DNA from 3 places in the Exiguobacterium sp. s101 genome. Region 2 is predicted to be linked to each of the others. Evidence: predicted binding sites of a transcription regulator. Region 2 holds the regulator's gene; each other region holds the start of a gene.
What was found. The regulator Rex, encoded in region 2, represses fermentation and respiration genes when NADH is low (regulators of the CRP and FNR family bind a similar motif). The targets are predictions, from matches to a motif close to TTGTGAAATATTTCACAA.

Region 1 (6,518 bases), on a different contig from region 2:
TGACAAGGGCGAAATCTTTCCACCCGATGTTCGGCGAGTATTCGACAACTCCTTCCGAGAAGTTAATGAATCCAGGCGCTCCAATCCCCGCACCCGCGAAATCCTCTTTTTTCTTCCCGGATGTCTCAAGATATGTTTTAAAAGACGTTGCGATGTCCTTTGGAATATGTACACCATTCTCCCGAATATCCGTTTTGACTTCCCACTTATCAGAAATGATGCCGTTCATGTCTAAAACAGCCATCTTCACCGTTGTACCACCGATGTCGATACCTAATAACCATTTCATACCGTTCACTCCTCATCTCAACTAAATCGCTTTCATTGACTAGTGTACACTATTATCCCCTTAGTGCAACCCTTTGCACTAAGGGGATTTCTGTCAATCTATTGAATTTTTCAATTCGTGAGTCAAAATGATTTTGGCCGTATCATAAACGCGTTGTTCGATGATGCCCCCTTCATACATTTCGTCTAGTTCCATCATCATAAGTGAGATTTCAGCATCCCGCTCCCCAATATAAATAATGGTCCCGAACGATTTTAAAAACTGTTGGACATCATAAAAATTTTTCATGCTTCTTCCTCCATCGTTGTCAATACATAACGATATAACAAATCACGTGTCGCTTCCATTGATGACGTGTGTGTCCGTTCATAACTATGACTTGATTCGATCCCTGGGCCAATCAATGCATGTTTCACATCATAGCCTGCACGAATAGCAGCGGACGCATCTGAGCCGTAGTACGGATAAATATCTACTTTATAAGCGATTTCATGTTTTTTACAGAGAGACGTAAATGTTCTTCGAAGTTCGATATCGTATGGTCCCGAAGAGTCTTTGGCACAAATCGAGACAGTATACTCATCTGAATGTTGTCCATCCCCAAGCGCACCCATATCAACGGCAATATATTCTACTACGTCTTCCGGGATGCCCGCGTTGCCTCCAAACCCGACTTCTTCATAATTGGAAATCAAGAAGTGTACGGTGTGCGGTAAGTCATAACGGACCAGGTCTTTTGCGAGATCCAATAAAATGGAGACAGATGCTTTATCATCCAAATGGCGTGATTTCACGTATCCTGAAGACGTCACCTTGAAGCGGGGGTCAAACGATACAAAGTCACCCACTTCGACTCCGAGTGCTGTCACGTCTTCCCGCGAATGCACCTTTTCATCCAATCGAACTTCAATATTCGAAGCAGAACGTTCAGCTGAGTTCGTGTCCTTATAAACATGTACACTCGACTGATGGATGAGGATCGTTCCCTCAATCGCATCGCCTTCTTCTCGATGAATGAGACAATTCTCACCTTCAATCGCTGTCCAAGCGTATCCTCCAACTTGCGTCAAACGCAAGCGTCCACTCGGCAAGATATCTTTAACCATCGCACCTAACGTATCAACGTGCGCCGTCAAGAGCCGCGCCTCTTTTGAACGCCCAGGAAATGTTGCAAGTAATGCCCCTTTATGTAGCCGAGACGTGCTGACATTGAGTGCTTGTAATTCTCGCTCTGCGAATCGAATGGCCTCTTCCGTCATCCCAGACGGACTCGGAATGTTTACTAATGTTTTTAGTGTATCAATCATTGAAATCTCTCCTCACCAAGATCCGTACCCGTATAGTAGACCAAATAAAATGATCGTGAGCACGGAAAATATAATTCGTTGTGCGCGATTATCTTCATCTGGTAATCCTACGACTCCAGAGACGACAAATCCACCAACTAGTCCACCAGCGTGCGCAAAATGATCCAAACTTGCCCCTAAAAGAAACGCTAGTCCCACATTTAATCCTAACATAATAAAGAGCGGAGGTCCGAGCGTCTTCATAAAGAGAGAACGATCTCGTAGTCCAAAATAAAATAAAGCACCGACAAGCCCAAATAACGCACCCGAGGCACCCGCAGAAATTGATTCACTGAATGCATATGATGCTGTCGTCGCCAAAAACCCACCAATCACATAGATAATCAGGAACCGAATCGAACCATACATTCGTTCGACGAGTGGACCGAGTGACCAAAGGGCAAACATATTGATCGAAAAGTGGAACCATCCGATATGCAGAAACATCGGTGTGATCAAGCGCCACCATTCTCCCTGCTCAATGAGTAGATTCACTTTTGCACCGAATGCGATCAACGTATTCGGGTCAAGAGTTGAGCCGACAGATTCAGCTAACCACATGACTAAAAATGTGATAAACATTAGACCGTATACTACTTGCGGTTTACCAAATGAGAACCGCTTTTTTAACTCAGACTTTTTTTCGCGGTCAAGGGAGACAGCAAGCATTCGAAACCGTTCTTCTTCCATAGCGGGCGTGCAGATAGATCGAGATATTGTTACTTTTGCCGGGATTGGAAATGTTAGTGAATCAATCCTCTCCTCATCTACGAGACGTTCGCCATACAAATGAATCGTCAATCGCTTCCGTCCGATCCGAGATAGGCGAAATGCGTTTAGGATAGCATGAATATCGGTCCCGACATGATTTGCCCATGCTTTTTCGGACTGAATGTACAGATCATAGCTATCTCCCGCTTTCGTGTCGAACAAAATGACCGCGCGTGAAGGCTCTAATATCCCTTCAATTCGCCCGCCGCTTTCAACCGCCCGATAGATATCTTCCCAAAAACAAGTCGTAGCCAATGGAACTCCCTCCTTTCAAGTATTCTCTCCATTCTATTGTAAATCACTGAGCACCTCACGACAAAATCAGGACTTGTTCTGGATGCACAAATACCCGTAACCAGATGGTTACGGGTCATCACTGTATAGAGGTTACAAGACAGGTTCCATTGTTTTCATGAGCACGTTCGCAGAGTGTTGCATTTTTTGATGCTCTTCTTCTGACAATTCGATCTCAACGACTTCCCGCACTCCTTGACGATTGATGATGGCTGGTACACCGATATGGATATCATGTAGGCCATATTGCCCGTCGAGATGAGCACCGACTGTCAACAATGTGTTTTCGTTACGAAGGACGGCTTTGACCAAACGAAGTAATCCGAGACCAATTGCGTAGTATGTCGCACCTTTACGCTCAATGATATGATATGCCGCGTCACGAACGTTCACATAAATATCTTCGAGATCTTGCCAGTTATATTCGTCATGCTCTTCAAGCAATTGCTCGACCGATTTTCCGTAAATGCGGGCGTTGCTCCAAGCAGCGAATTCTGTATCTCCATGTTCGCCCATGATGTATGCGTGGCAGTTGCGCGGATCTACATTAAAGTAGTCACCAAGCATATAACGTAAGCGAGATGTATCTAGTACTGTACCTGAACCAAAGACTCGATGTTTCGGAAGACCCGAATATTTCCATGCGAGATGTGTCATGATGTCAACCGGGTTTGAGGCAATAATAATGATTCCATCAAAACCAGAGTCCATAATCTCTGAAATCATAGATTTCATAATCTTCGCATTTTTTTCGACGAGGTCAAGACGTGTTTCACCTGGACGTTGTGGCGCACCGGCAGTGATGACGACAATATCAGCTACTCCACAATCCGTGTAATCCCCTGCCCAGACACGCATTGGTGATGAAGCAAATGAGACGCCATGGTTCAAGTCCATCGCTTCCCCTTCTGCTTTTGCTTTATTGATATCAATAATGACGAGTTCTTCACATAGACTTGCTGTTGTTAATTGATAAGCGAAGCTCGCACCTACCGCACCTGCACCCACGAGTGCGACACGTGTTACTTTAGCATGATTTAATGTTTCCATATTGATTCTCCACCCTTCGAACAATCTGTTTCATGTTTTTGTTATCTCTGTTACAACATGATTGTAACATCATTCACAAACCCTAACTACAATAGAAACCGTTTTCACTTTGGCGATATTGTGACAATATTCACATTCAAATGGAACATCTTCATTTCCTGTACTACCCTCATCCGAGCACAAAAAAACAAATCAAAGTCGCTCCGAATATAGAGATGAAATTGACCGCATCGTTACCGAGCAGGCGCCATCCAGACACGTATGTCGTCGAGACCTGGTGATGAACTTTTTTTTCAGTCAATTTGCCACAGACAGTACAACGAAACTTGCGTTGCAGAGTCGCTCCAAGTAACGTGTCGATAACGCTACCGCTTAGCCCGATCCCCCATAACATGAGGAGCAGTGCCACATCCTTTTGGACAAATAAGATAGAAGAGATCACGATTACGAAAGCCCCTATAATCGACATGAATGTGCCGAATGTGGAAACTGCACCGCTTGTCCCCGGTTCGACTTGCTTAAACGTGAACATGGATCGCGGCTTATTTTTTGAGAGCACACCAAACTCCGACCCCCACGTATCGCTTGTCGCCGCGGCAATAGACACAATGTACATATAAACGTAGACAAAATTTTCTGTGAGCAGATACCCGAGTGCACAAAGAATACCGACTCCACCGTTGGCCAATACCTGTATGGCGTCGCGAGCGCCTGTTTTTTCGACGATATCATCCACTCCTTCTTTATCGCGTGAACGATATTTCGAGGCGAGCGACGAGGTCGAGAAAAACACACCTAGCAAATATAGCCCAAACCACCCAAACGATAGTCCAATCAACGTCCCTGTCAGCACTGTCAAGATGGCTCCTAAAAACGTTAATGACTGCAACCGATAACCGAGATAGGCGACGATACAAGTTACAACAAATATGGCGAACATTGGATCATCTCCTTTTCTGTCACGATCCATTCAACAGGCAGATCATGTGGTTCAGTCGGCACATGACTTACAAGCTGATTCGTGTAAGCCAAAGCAATTGTTGTTCCTTTATATGTTTTTAGAAAACGGTCATAATATCCTCCACCCCAGCCAATTCGATATCCCGCCCGATCAAATACCCTTCCTGGCACAACACAGAGGTCGATTGGCCTCGTCGTCGGTAGAGTCGTCGGCTCTAAAATATTCATGACTCCCGCCTCGAGATCATCGACCGAATGAATGATGTGAAATGTAAGTCCTTGCCTCGTTACTTTCGGGACACAAACCGTTTTTCCTGCTTCAAATGCCTCGTGAATGATTGGAGAAGTATCAATTTCAAGCGGAAGTGAAGATGTCACTGCGATTGTCTGACTTTCTTTCCATATATAGGATGAAAACAGTCGTTGGTGTATCGCTCGATCGACGAGTTGCCGATTCGTCATTTGCTTGATGGATTGATGCACGATGCGTCTTAATGTCGCTTTTTCTTCCACAACTCGTCCCTCCTTATAAAAAAAGCCGCCACATATGTGACGGCCGGTCTCTCATTATTTCACTTCGCGGTAAAGCGTGTGACGACGGAGACGTGGGTTGTATTTGCGCAACTCGAGGCGCTCAGGGTTGTTACGTTTGTTTTTCTTCGTGATGTACGTGCGATCGCCTGTTTCTGTGCAAGCTAATGTAATTTTAACGCGCATTTCTTTCACTCCCATCTCAATGATGTTGTATCAAGTGCTTTTGCTTTACAGTCTAAGCATACTCAATTATCCTACCAAGTTTCTTTTGAAAAAGCAAGGTTATTTCACGTTCTTTTTCATTGGTTTCTGTCCATACGGAGAAGATTCAAGAGGCAGGCAAGTATTGACATTCTCACTCACCTTGTACCATTGCTTCAAGTCATGGATTGAAATCTCTTCACCGACATAAACGCACTCCGCTTCAGGGAACACACTGTTCTCAATGCGATGAATCGCATCGAATAAACCACCATGCCCGTGTGGATTGCGTGTCGCTTCGAAGGACAACATAGTTGAGTATAACGGAAGCGAAAGGGATTGCGCAAGTTCTCTTGCCGCAGGAATCGTCATCCAATCAAAGTGATGAACCACTTTGAAAGAGATCCGTTTCGCCAATTCATGAACTAGTTTGACATACGCAATATTTTGCGTGGCCACCTGATTCATGACATGTTCTAAAAATGTACTAGTCGGGCTCACTCGATACACATGTATGTTCCCATGCCGCTCATACGCCGGTAACTCATCGTGGTATGGTGTCAACACGTATACGATTTCACCTTCGTTCGCTCTCGCTTCGACCTCATCAACGACCCGCTTTCCAAGTCCTCCGACGATATGACCGTGATATTCGGGAGTAAGCAGCAGGATTGCCGGCTTCTCTTGTTCACGCTCTGTCGTCACGTAATAATCATGGGGTGACAAGAATGAGTCGATGTCGATATCACCGTCTTGAAGGAACGGGTAGGCCGCGAAGTGTTCATTTAGCAATTGATCCGAGAGCTCATCCTGATAGAGCGCCGTTTCAAGTTCGGCAAACAGTCGTGTATGTTCTCGGAAGCGTTCAGCAGCGTACTGTGCCGTCGTTTGTCCATCTAAAATAAATGCCCAGTCACTCGACACAGCCAACACATAATGGCGAATCAATTGTTTCAATGCACGATTTGTTAAATCAGATTTTCCGCGATAATCAGCCACATCTTTTACGAGTTGCATCTCCATCATATGAAGGTGGCGAAGCATCCATTCATTTCGTTCATTGATCCACACTT
Region 2 (6,518 bases):
CAACGCTGACCTCTCTTTTTACTGTTTACGCTTTTGGTTGTCGATAATTCTCTCGATGCCATGTGTTGATACGACTCATGATGAACACGAGAAGGGCGAGAATCCACATGAAGAGTGTCTCTTCGTAGAAGTGGGCCCATACCGAGCCTGGCGCATAGAACGTATGAACGGTCACGTCGACCGGCCAGACGACGATGCGAATGAAGAGCGTGCTCATGAGCAATCCACTGAAGAGACTGAGCAAGATCCCTGGCCACGTCTGAATGATGAAGCCGATGACGACAGGCAAAAAGTAAAAGAGAATAGACGGGACGATCGTCGGCTCACCGCGGATGAGTTCAGATACGAACTCGGTCCCGGTCGGCACGATGTAGGCGAGTCCCGTGAGGAACGCTTGAATGAACTCGATTCGCATGGCACGGGTACGCATCATGTATGGAGTTCCTCCCATTCCGCATAAAGTGCGGTGATCGATTCTTTCGCTGCGTCCGATTCGGTCGATAGTTCTTGGGCACGGGCGAAGTCGTTGAAGACGTCCGGCTCACACAGCAACTGTTCGATCTCGTCGAGACGCTTCTCATGTTGCTCGATCGCCAGCTCGATCTCTTCGATGCGCTGTTTGATCCGGCGCTCTTCCCGTTGCTGTTCCTTGTCGGCGCGTTGTTTTTTCACGACGATCTGCTTCGTCTCCTCACGGGCGAGTCGTGCGAGTTCTTCGAGCTCTTCTTTCTTCTCGACGTAGTACGAATAGTCTCCGAGATACTCATCGATGCCGTTCGGCGTGATCTCTAATACACGTGTCGCGAGACGGTCGATGAAGTAGCGGTCATGCGAGACGAAAAGGATCGTGCCCGGATAGTCGAGGAGGGCATTCTCTAAAATCATCTTCGAGTCGAGATCCAAGTGGTTCGTCGGCTCGTCTAAGATGAGGAGGTTCGGTTGCTCGAGCTTCAGCTTGGCCAACGTAAGACGTGCCCGTTCACCACCCGATAGTTCGAGGACACGTTTCGTGACGTCATCGCCGCTGAAGAGGAACTGACCGAGAAGACTCCGCACTTCTTGCTCACGCATGAGCGGCCAGTCGTTCCAAATCTCATCGATGACACGGTTTGTGTCAGACAAGTTTTGTTGCTCCTGATCGTAGTAGCCGATCTCGACGCCGGTCCCGTAACGGATCTCACCCGTGAGGACGGCTTGTTGTTTCGTCAACACTTTGAGTAATGTCGACTTCCCGACCCCGTTCGGACCGACGAGCGCGACGGATTCACCGCGCTGCAGCTGGAAGCGGAGATTTTTGGCGATTGCTTCCTCATACCCGATGGCGAGGTCACTCGCGCTCAATACATCGTTCCCACTCTGGCGTTTGATAGAGAACGAGAGGACAGCACTGCGTTCGTCACCGTCCGGAGCATCGAGACGGTCGACTTTCTCGAGACGCTTCCGTACGCTTTGCGCCCGTTTCGTCGTCGTCGCCCGGGCGATGTTTCGCTGGATGAAGTCCTGCATCTTGGCAATCTCTTCTTGCTGCGACTCGAACTGCTTCTTCTCTTGTTCGTAAAGGGCAGCCTTCTGCTCGAGATACTTCGTATAGTTCCCGACGAAGCGACGGCTCCGATGACGTGACAGCTCATAGACGACCGAAACGACACGGTCGAGGAAGTACCGGTCGTGGGAGACGATGAGGACAGCTCCTTTATAGCCGCCCAAGTACTTCTCGAGCCAGGCGAGCGTCTCGATGTCCAAATGGTTCGTCGGCTCATCCAAGATGAGCAGGTCAGGACTTTGAAGGAGCATCTTCGCCAAGGCGAGACGTGTCCGTTGTCCCCCGGATAGCGTGTCGATGCGACGTTCGAAGTCATCCGGATAGAAGCGCATCCCATGGAGGACCGAGCGGATGGTCGCTTCATACTGGTAACCGCCACGCTCTTTGAACGTATGCTGCTCTTCATCGTAAGAAGAGAGGAGACGTTCGTACGCAGCGGCGTCATTTAGGATTCGTTCGGATCCCATGTCGGCTTCCATGCGACGGAGCGTCTTCTCCTGCTCGATCAAGTCCGTGAAGACGGTGAGCATCTCGTTCCAGATCGTCTCGTCGGATTCGAGCCCTGAGTCTTGGGCGAGATAGCCGATGGTGACGTCTTTTGGCTTCATGATGTCCCCGGAATCATAGTTGTATTCACCAGCGATGACTTTCAAAAGTGTGGACTTACCGGCACCGTTCCGACCGACGAGGGCGACACGTTCACCTTCCTGGATTTCGAGTTTTACGTTTTCTAAAATCGGCTCGACGCCGAAGGATTTGGATAAGTTGTTGACTTGCAGTAGGATCAAGTGAAAAAACCCCTTTCTCTCTATTTAGTATACTGTATTTTTCAGCGATTTTAGGTATATTCGTTGAGTGGTCATGTGAATTCGTTTACAATCAAGGTGTATGAAATTCAGATTCGTTTGTAACGTGTCGTAAAAAGGAGGCTCTTTCCGTTGAGTCAAAACGAACCAAAGATTCCACAAGCGACAGCCAAACGGTTGCCACTATACTATCGATTTATTCAAAGCCTGCATGCGTCAGGGAAACAACGTGTCTCTTCAGCAGAACTGAGTGAGGCGGTCAAGGTCGATTCGGCTACGATTCGCCGTGATTTCTCGTACTTCGGTGCGCTCGGTAAAAAGGGATATGGCTATAACGTGCAGTATCTGTTAGACTTTTTCCGAAAGACACTGAATCAAGACGAGATTACGAATGTCGCCTTGGTCGGGGTCGGTCACCTTGGGACGGCATTCGTCAACTATAACTTCCTTAAAAACAATAACACACATATCGTCGTCGGGTTCGACGCAGACGAGACAAAAGTCGGCACGACGATGTCAGGCGTCCCAATTCATCACGTCGATGAGATGGAACAGATTATGAAGCAAAACAAGATCGACGTCGCCATTTTGACGGTACCTTCTGCCTATGCGCAGCCCGTCGCAGACGACTTGGTGCGATTCGGCATCAAGGGTATCTTGAACTTCACACCGGCACGACTCACTGTACCGGACACCGTTCGCGTCCATCACATCGATTTGTCGATTGAGCTGCAGTCACTCATTTACTTTATGCAACACTATCCAACCGCTGAGGGGGTCCATCAATAATGGAATTACTAGCATCATCACTCGTCGTCGGGATGCCAGGTGGGGTGAGTCTATTTGTCATCGCCATCATCGCACTCATTCTCTTCGGACCGAAGAAATTACCGGAGTTTGGTCGCGCGGCCGGGCAGACGCTTCGTGAGTTCAAAAATGCAACGAACGGCATGATGAACGAGCACGACGAGAACGACAAGAACGACAAGAAAGCTATCGAAAAGAAAGAGCAGTAAGCCATGAATCATCAACCTGATCAAGAGCGGGAACTCACCGATCACTTGACAGAGCTGCGGAGACGACTGATGCTATCTGCATTTGTCGTCTTTGCCTTCTTTTTGATGGCTTTGCCGAGTGTCAAATATGTACTCGCATACTTGCAAGAAGATCTCATCGAACGTGGGCTCGAACTGAACGCCTTTGGGGTCGCGGACCCACTCATGATTTACTTGAACTTGGCGCTCGTCATCGGCCTGATTGCGGCGAGCCCATTCCTACTGTATCAAGTGTGGGCGTTTGTCGCACCCGGTCTGCATCCGAATGAGCGGAAAGGCACGCTTGCCTATATCCCGATCATCTTCGGATTGTTCTTGATTGGTCTTGCGTTCGCCTACTATTGGTTGTTCCCGCTCGTCCTCGATATCTCGACGGACCTCGGGCAAGACCTCGGACTCGAACAACTCATCGGGGCCAATAATTACTTCACGTTCTTGTTGCAGCTGACAATTCCGTTCGGTCTATTATTCCAATTACCGGTCGTGACGATGTTCCTCACCCGGATCGGTGTCGTGACCCCGTACTTCTTATCGAAGATTCGAAAGTACGCGTACTTTGCGCTATTCGTGGTCGCGGCGTTCATCACACCACCGGACTTGACGTCGCACCTCATGGTGTCACTACCGCTCTTCTTCCTATACGAGATCAGCTTATCGATTTCACGTATCACCTATAAAGGGGTGCTGCGCCGGGAGAAAGAAGCGATGGTGCAAGAACAGATGGATTTAATGAAACAGATGAATGAGAAATGAGCATCGTTCCGTAAATGGGATGGTGCTTTTTTGTGTATTACACTCTAGCTCAACAGGACTTTCATGCTGTTCAAACTTTAGACACTTTTAAGTGAAATAGTGAGCATAGTCGTTGAACCTTATATTGTGAAATAGTACACTAAGATCAAGGATTAAGTGTGATGTTTATCACAATGTAAAACGAAACGTATTGTCTAACATAAAAGGAGAGACGACTCATATGAAAATCGCAGTCATCGGATGTACACACGCAGGAACAGCAGCTGTCAAAGGATTACTCGCCAAGCATGACAATCTCGACATCACCGTTTACGAGCGGAACGATAATGTCAGCTTCCTTTCGTGTGGGATCGCGCTCCACGTCGGTGGGGTCGTCCAACGTGCGGAAGAGTTGTTCTACTCCTCTCCACGTGAACTTAAAGAACTCGGTGCGACGATGCGCATGAAACATGACGTCTTGTCGATCGACTCCGAAGCGAAGACGGTCCACGCCAAAAATCTTGAGACCGGGGAAGACGTGCATGACACGTATGACCGCTTGATTGTCACGACAGGTTCATGGCCAATCGTCCCAACGCTTCCGGGGATCGAGATGAACGGAATCGAGCTCTGTAAAAACTACGCGCATGCCCAACGCATCATCGAACGCGCGACAGATGCGACGAAGATTGCCGTCATCGGGGCGGGCTATATCGGAGTCGAACTCGTCGAAGCGTTCGAAGCATACGGAAAACATGTCACATTTATCGATAGTGCCGACCGCATCTTGAATAAATATCTCGACAAGTCGTTCACGGATCAATTAGAAGCGGACATGACAAATCGCGGAATCGATCTTGAACTCGGCCAGACGGTCGATGCGTTCCGTGGAACAGATGGGAACGTCACACATGTCGTGACAGACAAAGGTGAATTCGAAGCGGATCTCGTCATCTTGTGCGTCGGATTCCGTCCGAATACAGGACTCCTAGAAGGACAGGTCGACATGCTCGGGAACGGCGCCATCATCGTCGATGACTACATGCGCACGAGCAACCCGGACATCTTTGCGGCGGGGGACAGCTGTGCCGTCTACTACAACCCGGCACGCACACACGCTTATATCCCACTTGCGACGAACGCTGTCCGCATGGGAACACTCGTCGCGGAGAACTTGATGCAACCACGAGTCCGCTACCAAGGAACACAAGGAACGTCAGGACTTCGACTCTATGACTGGAATATCGCGTCGTCTGGATTAACGGAAGAAGCGGCAGCACTCTTTGGGCTCGAAGTCGAAAGTGTCGTCATCGAAGACGCGTATCGTCCGGAGTTTATGCCGACCGCAGAGAAAGTCGAATTCAAACTCGTCTATGAAAAAGGAACACACCGTATTGTCGGTGGACAAGTGTTATCGAAAGCGGATTTGACGCAAGCGGTCAACACACTCTCGCTAGCCATCCAAAACGAGATGACAATCGAAGAGCTCGCCTATGTCGACTTCTTCTTCCAACCGCACTACAACAAACCATGGCACTTCCTGAACAGCGGAGCGCTTGAAGCGATGAAAGACAAAGTGAATGCCTAACGAAAAACGCGGAAGCTAAAAGCTTTCGCGTTTTCTTATAGATAGCGTGGCGCATCTTTCATCAAGTTGGCAAGAAGGATGTAGATGAGAAAGTTAGCCGGCAAAAAAACGAATAGTAGCCGAATACCGAGTGAAGAGATGTTCACGTATTCAGCGATCCCACCGCATACACCGGCAATCGAGCGGTCGGTCGCCGACTTACGAAGTGTACGTTGCATAGCAAAACTCCTTATGAGTTGATATGTAAATTTTACCATAATAAGTGCATAAAACATCCTCGTCGATTGATTTGTTAATGTAGATTATTTACAAGTTACTCGGGGAGCGATTCGAACAGACCGGTTATGAGGTGGTGTATGGAGCACACACAGAGCGGGAAGGGGTGTTGACGTTACAGGAGGTCGCCTCGACGAGTGATGTTTTATTGCTATGTACACCGTTTGCGGAAGCGGTCGACCTGTTACCAACACTCGCTGGATTGGATGGGGAAAGTATTGATTGATGTGACGAATCCGATTACGATTGAGTTTTTCGAAGTGGAGCGGCCGGACGGAGTGTCAGGTGCGGAGTATTTGCAACGACTCATTCCGGATAAGAAAGTTGTGAAGACGTTCAATCAGACGGGGGTCGAGAATTTAGGCAATCCGGACGGGTCCGTCATGTTCGTCGCGGGTGAAGATGAGGAAGCGGTGCGGCTTGTCGTCGAGCTATCAAACAAAATCGACTTCGCTATTTACATACAGCAACTCTTCTGTTGTCAGATTTGAAGTGGAATAACTCATCATGATTTCCTA
Region 3 (6,518 bases), on a different contig from region 2:
ACGCGTGATACGGTGCCTCAATCCGAATTTTCTCACGGATGGATACAGACTGATAGACCGGCACATGGAACGAATTCGTATAGAAGGCACGATTGGTGACACCTTCAATCATCCCGAACTCTTCCTGGTCTCGCGTCACAAATTTACCTGACAGTCCTTCTGCCGGTGTCGCAAGCAACGAAAAATTTAAATCGTACGCTTCGGCTGCCACACGCATTCGATTGGCTAGATGGGTGACGATGTCGAGACCGATTCGTTCCGCCTCACGCGACTCGGCATGTGTACTACCTGTCAACACCTTCAGCGTTTCGGCGAGCCCGATGAAGCCGAGTGAGAGCGTTCCTTGTTTCAATACGTCTCGGACTTCATCTTGCATATGTAACTGCTCACTTCCACGCCAGACACCTTGTGTGTAGAGGAATCGGAATTCTTCAGCGCGACGCGTGCATTGATAGTCGAAACGTTCGACCAACTGTTCGATGCCGATGTCGATATATCGGTTGAGAATGCGGTAAAAGTCAGTGAGCGACTCCGAGACAAGCGCCATTTTCACTAAGTTGAGTGTGGAGAAGGAAAGATTGCCACGTCCGATTGACGTCTCCTCCCCGTGCCGGTTTCCCATGACCCGAGTGCGGCAGCCCATATACGCCACCTCTGATTCATGCGTCCCATCGTAGTATGACGCGTTGAACGGGGCATCGATGAAAGAAAAGTTCGGGAAAAGCCGTTTGCCCGTGACGCGACACGCTTCACGGAAAAGATCGACGTTCGGATCGTCCTCGTGGAAGTTGATGCCTTCTTTTACTTTAAAGATTTGAATGGGAAAAATCGGGGTCTCTCCATTCCCTAACCCACGTTCCGTGGCACGTAGCAACTCCCGAATGAGGATGCGTCCCCACTTTGAGGTGTCCGTCCCGTAATTGATTGAGACGAAGGGCACTTGCCCGCCACCTCGTGAATGCATCGAGTTCGCATTGTGGATGAACGCTTCACACGCCTGATACGTCGCAGAGATAGTTTCTTCTTCCGCGAGTTGCTCCAATTGCACATCGTCCCAGTCAACAGGCAATGATTGGAGTCGGCTCAGTTGGCGCTCATATGTCTTCTCGACATACGGTGCCAAATCGACGTCAAACATCGGGAACGCCTGTCCCCCATGCTGCATATTTTGATTCGCTTGAAGGATGATGGACGCGAGTGCCATGGCGGAACGAATGTCTTTTGGTGACCGAATCGTTCCATGCCCCGTATGGAATCCATCTTTTAATAATTGACCGAGTGGAATTTGACAACATGTCGTTGAGCCTGTGATGTAATAGTCGGCGTCGTGCACGTATAGATAGTTCTCACTTACGGCCTGTTTTGATTGCTCCGACATTAAATACGTCTGCGACAGTTCTTTAGACACTTCTGAAGAGAGTCGTGCTAATTTTCCGAGCGGGGACTTTCCGTCCACGTTCGCATTTTCCTGCACTAAGTCTTGGTCTGGTAAGACGCAGACGTCCTCATACAACTGCAATAATTTCAAAACCTATCACCTCACTATATATGGATTTTAAACATTTAAAATTGTTTTTAAAATCCTATATATAGATTATGACACGTATTTTTCTCGATGGTCACGAGTCGATATTGTGACAGTTTATCTGTGCCTTTACGACAAAAAAGAGCCTCGTCTTCGATAAGACAAGGCTCAACGTTATATGTGATAAACGTCATTTATTTAGCAGCTTTTACGACTTTTAATTCGACTTCTTCCTCGAGTTCTTGTGCCTCACGGAGACCTTTCGAGTTAAGCCATGTATAGATGGCTCCCATAAAGAGGGCACCGCCGATAATGTTACCGAACGTCGCAGGAATCAAGTTGTGAATCGCACCTGCCATGCTGATCGTCTCAGGATGTGGAACGACGAGCGTCAAGGCGAACAAGACGAAGTTGGCAATGACGTGGTCGAATCCTGAAGCGAAGAAGACCGCGACAAGGAAGATCATCGAGAAGATTTGAGCGAACTCATTTTTCATTTGTTTCGGTAAGAAAATAGCGAGACAGACCATCCAGTTACAGAAGATGGCGCGGAAGAAAATTTCGACCGTCGTATGATGCATTTTCCCCTCAACAACGGAGAACAACCAATTGTTCATGCCAAGTTCTTGGATGACGCCAGTCGGTGCTAGTAATAATGCGAAAAGGATGCCCCCGAGTGCGTTTCCGACGAAGCAGAGCAACCAGACGAGCATCGTATCACTGAGCGTCGTATAACCGCGAAGTGTCGACGTCGTGAAATACATCGTATTCCCTGTGAACAACTCGGCTCCCCCATAGATGATCATGACGAGCGCGATCCCGAACGAGAAGCCCCCGATGAGTGTCGTGAACGGAGATTCCGCTAAATACATACCGTTAACGACTTTCAACGTAAAGATTGAAGCAAAGCCGATGAAGATCCCGGCTAACATTGCCCGTAAAAAGTATTCCATTGGACGATAATGAATCATTTGCGAGGAAGCCTGTGCTTTTTTCCGTAATGATTCGAGTGCATGGATTTCCATTGATGCCATGTCACAAACCCTTCTTTCTGAATAATTAAATAGGAAAGTATCAGTTCTAATATGTGAAATCATTAACAATATAAACTGTACAGTCTCTGTTGGCAATCACTTCTAGAAGGAATTGACAGAGTGTTCACATCGTAATCGTTTACATATGGCGGATTTGTGACAAACAAAAATGTTAGTGTAATTTGGAATCTGAAAATCGGTTGCTCAAAAAATGTTCAGTAAACAGAGCTGCTTCATAAACAGAGGAGCATCGCCCCATCTCGGGACGATGCTCCTCTCAATTGAGTCGTGTCATTATTACAGACACAGACGTAACTTTTATTCTTTATCCTCAGTCGATTCTTCTGTTTCTTCAGAAGATCCTTCTGAAGCTTCCCCTTCAGTTGAAGCTTCTTCCGTCTCTTCTTCCTCAGAAGCAACCGGCTCATTCACTGATGCGATATGCATGTCTGACTCTGAGACAATCGTGTACGATTTGTCTTTCGGAAGGTCTGCTACCGTCACCGAGTCACCGATTTCGAGATCAGTTACATCGAGTTCGATCCGTTCAGGAATGTTGGCAGGTGTCGCTGCGACCGTCACTTTGTAGAGCGACTGGGCGAGGTATCCGCCTTCTTTGACGCCTTTCGCGTCACCAACAAGGATGATATCCGCTTCGACTTCTGTCTCTTCATCCATCTTCACAGCCATGAACTCAACGTGTTGATAGAAGTTTGTGAACGGGTTCGTTTCCGATCCGTGCACGAGCGTGTTGATTTTGTTTCCATCGTAATGGAGTTCAATCAAGGCATTGTCACCATGGTCTCGAAGAATTTTACGAAGGTCCATCTCATCAAACACGATTGGCGTACTGTCTACTTTATAGCCGTAGACGACACCTAACGCTTTTCCTTCGTTACGCAACTTCGTGCGTAGTGAGCGTGGGCGTAATTCTCGTTTTGATACTTGAAGTTTGCTCGTCATTTTCTTTTCCTCCTACATGGATATACATTTCATGTCGACATCTTGAGGGTGAGGCAGTGAAAAAGCCACCTCTCAACCTCGATGCGTTGCGTGACATGTGTATAGTTTTCCCATATGGACTGTTGAATAAACGTTACATCGTATTAAAAAGAAGTAACAAGACGATTACATGACGCGTTTAAACAACTTCTCAAGCTCGTACGTGCTCCACTTCACGAGAATCGGTCGACCGTGAGGACATGTGAAAGGAGACGTTGTTCGGCTTAAATCATCAATCAATTGTCGCATCATCTCCATATTAAGTGGATGATTCGCTTTGATCGATCGTTTACACGCCATGAGGATTGATGCTTCCTCGCGGTATTTCGCGATGTCAATCGACCGCTGTTGAATCGCCATCTCTACTAAATCACGAATCGTACCTTCTAAGTCATGTTGCGGATACCATGTCGGAATCTCACGGACAAGGAACGTGTTACCCCCAAACGGCTCTAACGTAATGCCGGCATCCGCTAGGAGCGGGAGTACTTCTTCGATGGCAAGCGTTTCTTCTTGTGTGAATTCTAATGTCAACGGAATCAATAGAAGCTGATACTCTTTTTCCGGACGTCCTAACTGCTCATAAAACAACTCATACTTGATGCGTTCCTGGGCAGCATGTTGGTCCATCACGTACATTCCGTCTTCCGCTCCACAGATGATATAACTCGAATGGAGTTGCCCGATGACGTCTAACGCCGGAAGACGTTCGGACTGACGAACGGGTTCCTCGACCTGTTCTGGCTGAAGCATCTCTGGCTCCGGCTCATGAACGAGCGGAGCCGGATTCCACTGGGAAGGAGATGTGAGCGACTCTTTGCGTTCCCGAGGAATCGGATAGTTCCATTCGACGGTGTCTGCTTGTTTAGGTTGCGGCTCCATCGAAAAGTCGAGTTTCGACTGTTCAGACGGTGTCTCTCGTTTTGGCTTTAATTCTTGTTTCACAGACGGAATGAGACGTTGCTCACGGAGCGTCAATTGAACGGTCTCTCTGATGAGTTGGCATAGTTCTTTTTCTTTTGACAACCGCACTTCACGTTTCGTCGGATGGACGTTCACGTCAATCAACATCGGGTCCATCTTCACCTCGAGCACGGCAATCGGATAGCGACCGATCGGTAAGAGCGTATGGTAGCCTTCGAGCACACTTTGGGTCAGCGCAAAGTTCTTGATGCTTCGACCGTTTAAGATGAGGGTCACGTATTGTTTGTTCGAACGGGTCACTTCCGGGCGCACAAGATGTGCGCTCAGCGTATAGTCGTTCGTCTTACTCGATGCCGTCACAATTTGTGCGGCGACTTGACGACCATAGATGGCGAGCATGACTTGTTTCAAGTCGCCATTCCCGTTCGTTCGCAACAATTCTTTCTCTTCATGGAAGACCGTGAAGCGAATCTCTGGATGAGACAGTGCCAAACGGTTCAACGTATCGGTAATGCTCGCAAGCTCTGTTGCTGACGTCTTCAAATATTTCAGACGGGCTGGTGTGTTGAAGAAGAGCTGGCTGACCGTAATTTCGGTTCCGACGTTCGTCGCTGCCGGATTCGTCGCCTTGACGACACCACCTTCAAGCGTCATTTCAAAACCGTCCTCGTCCGCACGTTTTGACTTCAATGAGACTTGACTGACCGAAGCGATAGAGGCGAGCGCTTCCCCGCGGAAACCAAGCGTCCGAATACGGAACAAGTCGTGCTCGTCCCGGATCTTACTCGTCGCATGTCGCAAGAAGGCTCGCGCCGCATCTTCTTCATGGAATCCATGCCCGTTGTCACGGACTTTGATGAGACGGATCCCCGCTTCTTGTAAGTCGACGTCTACTTTCGTCGCTCCCGCATCAATCGCATTTTCGACTAATTCTTTCACGACGGAAGCCGGTCGTTCGACGACCTCCCCGGCTGCGATTCGGTTCGCGAGTTGTTCCGGTAACTCTCGAATGATTCCCATCGACTCACCCTTTCTTTGCGGTCTGTTGCAGTTCATAAAGTGCCTGCATCGCTTCGATTGGATTCATTGCCAACAAATCGAGTTTAAGCAGTTGTTCCCGTACGGCGTCATTCGACTCGAACAGCGACAACTGGCTGACTTCTTCCACTGGAGGTGGAGCGGGTTGCTCGTTCAAACTCGGTTTCGTTGCTTCCGACTCGAGCTCTGAGAGGATCGTCCGGGCCCGGTCAATCAACGAACCTGGGAGTTCGGCCAATTCTGCCACGTGAATCCCATATGACTTGTCGGCACGTCCCGGATGTACTTCATGCAAGAACACGACACGCCCATCCCGCTCAATCGCCCGGACATGAACATTCTCAAGTGTCGGAATCGTATCTTCGAGCACCGTTAATTCATGATAGTGCGTCGAGAAGAGCGTCTTCGCGCCAATAGACGAGGCGATATATTCAACGATTGCCTGTGCGAGCGCCATTCCGTCATACGTCGACGTCCCGCGACCAATCTCATCTAATAGAATCAGACTATGCTTCGTCGCTTCGGTGACCGCTTGTCGCGTCTCGGTCATCTCGACCATGAACGTCGACTGTCCGCTCACTAAATCGTCCGCCGCACCGATTCGTGTAAAGATACGGTCAAAAAGCGGGAGTTCCGCTGCTTCTGCCGGGACGAATGAACCGATTTGATGAAGGATTGCAATCAAGGCAAATTGACGCATGTACGTCGATTTACCGGACATGTTCGGACCCGTGATAAGCAACATTTGACGCGAGTCGTCAAGCGTCAAGTCATTGGCGACATACTCGCCTCTCGGCAGGACCGTCTCAATGACAGGGTGACGTCCGCGTTCGATTTGTACATGCTTCGCTGTAACTGGGCGGACATACTCTCGTCTTTCGGCCACAACGGCAAGAGCGAGGAGCACATCCAACTCGCTGAGTGAACGGGCCAATTGCTGAAGGTCCTTCGTGTACTTCTTCACTTCTTCGCGAAGTGCGACAAACAAGTCATAT

Region 1: KNO76_RS05420 (L-lactate dehydrogenase) is a predicted target of Rex. The motif match lies at 3,869-3,886, and genes of this name have one in related genera.
Region 3: KNO76_RS00250 (formate/nitrite transporter family protein) is a predicted target of Rex. The motif match lies at 2,611-2,628, and genes of this name have one in related genera.

The regions. Positions count from the first base shown of each region.
Region 1 is NZ_JACSKX010000004.1:136,966-143,483, forward strand. Features, by position in the region: gene KNO76_RS05400 (ROK family glucokinase) at 1-289, opposite strand, end outside; gene KNO76_RS05405 (YqgQ family protein) at 383-577, opposite strand; gene KNO76_RS05410 (M42 family metallopeptidase) at 574-1,596, opposite strand; gene KNO76_RS05415 (rhomboid family intramembrane serine protease) at 1,609-2,661, opposite strand; gene KNO76_RS05420 (L-lactate dehydrogenase) at 2,794-3,750, opposite strand; gene KNO76_RS05425 (DUF92 domain-containing protein) at 3,920-4,690, opposite strand; gene KNO76_RS05430 (5-formyltetrahydrofolate cyclo-ligase) at 4,669-5,223, opposite strand; gene rpmG (50S ribosomal protein L33) at 5,278-5,442, opposite strand; gene KNO76_RS05440 (1,4-alpha-glucan branching protein domain-containing protein) at 5,527-6,518, opposite strand, start outside.
Region 2 is NZ_JACSKX010000012.1:87,913-94,430, reverse strand. Features, by position in the region: gene KNO76_RS11125 (hypothetical protein) at 26-433, opposite strand; gene KNO76_RS11120 (ABC-F family ATP-binding cassette domain-containing protein) at 430-2,331, opposite strand; gene KNO76_RS11115 (redox-sensing transcriptional repressor Rex) at 2,482-3,138, shown strand; gene KNO76_RS11110 (twin-arginine translocase TatA/TatE family subunit) at 3,171-3,365, shown strand; gene tatC (twin-arginine translocase subunit TatC) at 3,369-4,157, shown strand; gene KNO76_RS11100 (FAD-dependent oxidoreductase) at 4,378-5,724, shown strand; gene KNO76_RS11095 (PspC domain-containing protein) at 5,760-5,942, opposite strand; gene KNO76_RS11090 (hypothetical protein) at 6,077-6,226, shown strand; gene KNO76_RS11085 (NAD(P)-binding domain-containing protein) at 6,219-6,491, shown strand.
Region 3 is NZ_JACSKX010000001.1:51,200-57,717, forward strand. Features, by position in the region: gene KNO76_RS00245 (anaerobic ribonucleoside triphosphate reductase) at 1-1,528, opposite strand, end outside; gene KNO76_RS00250 (formate/nitrite transporter family protein) at 1,720-2,550, opposite strand; gene KNO76_RS00255 (50S ribosomal protein L25/general stress protein Ctc) at 2,878-3,522, opposite strand; gene mutL (DNA mismatch repair endonuclease MutL) at 3,688-5,505, opposite strand; gene mutS (DNA mismatch repair protein MutS) at 5,510-6,518, opposite strand, start outside.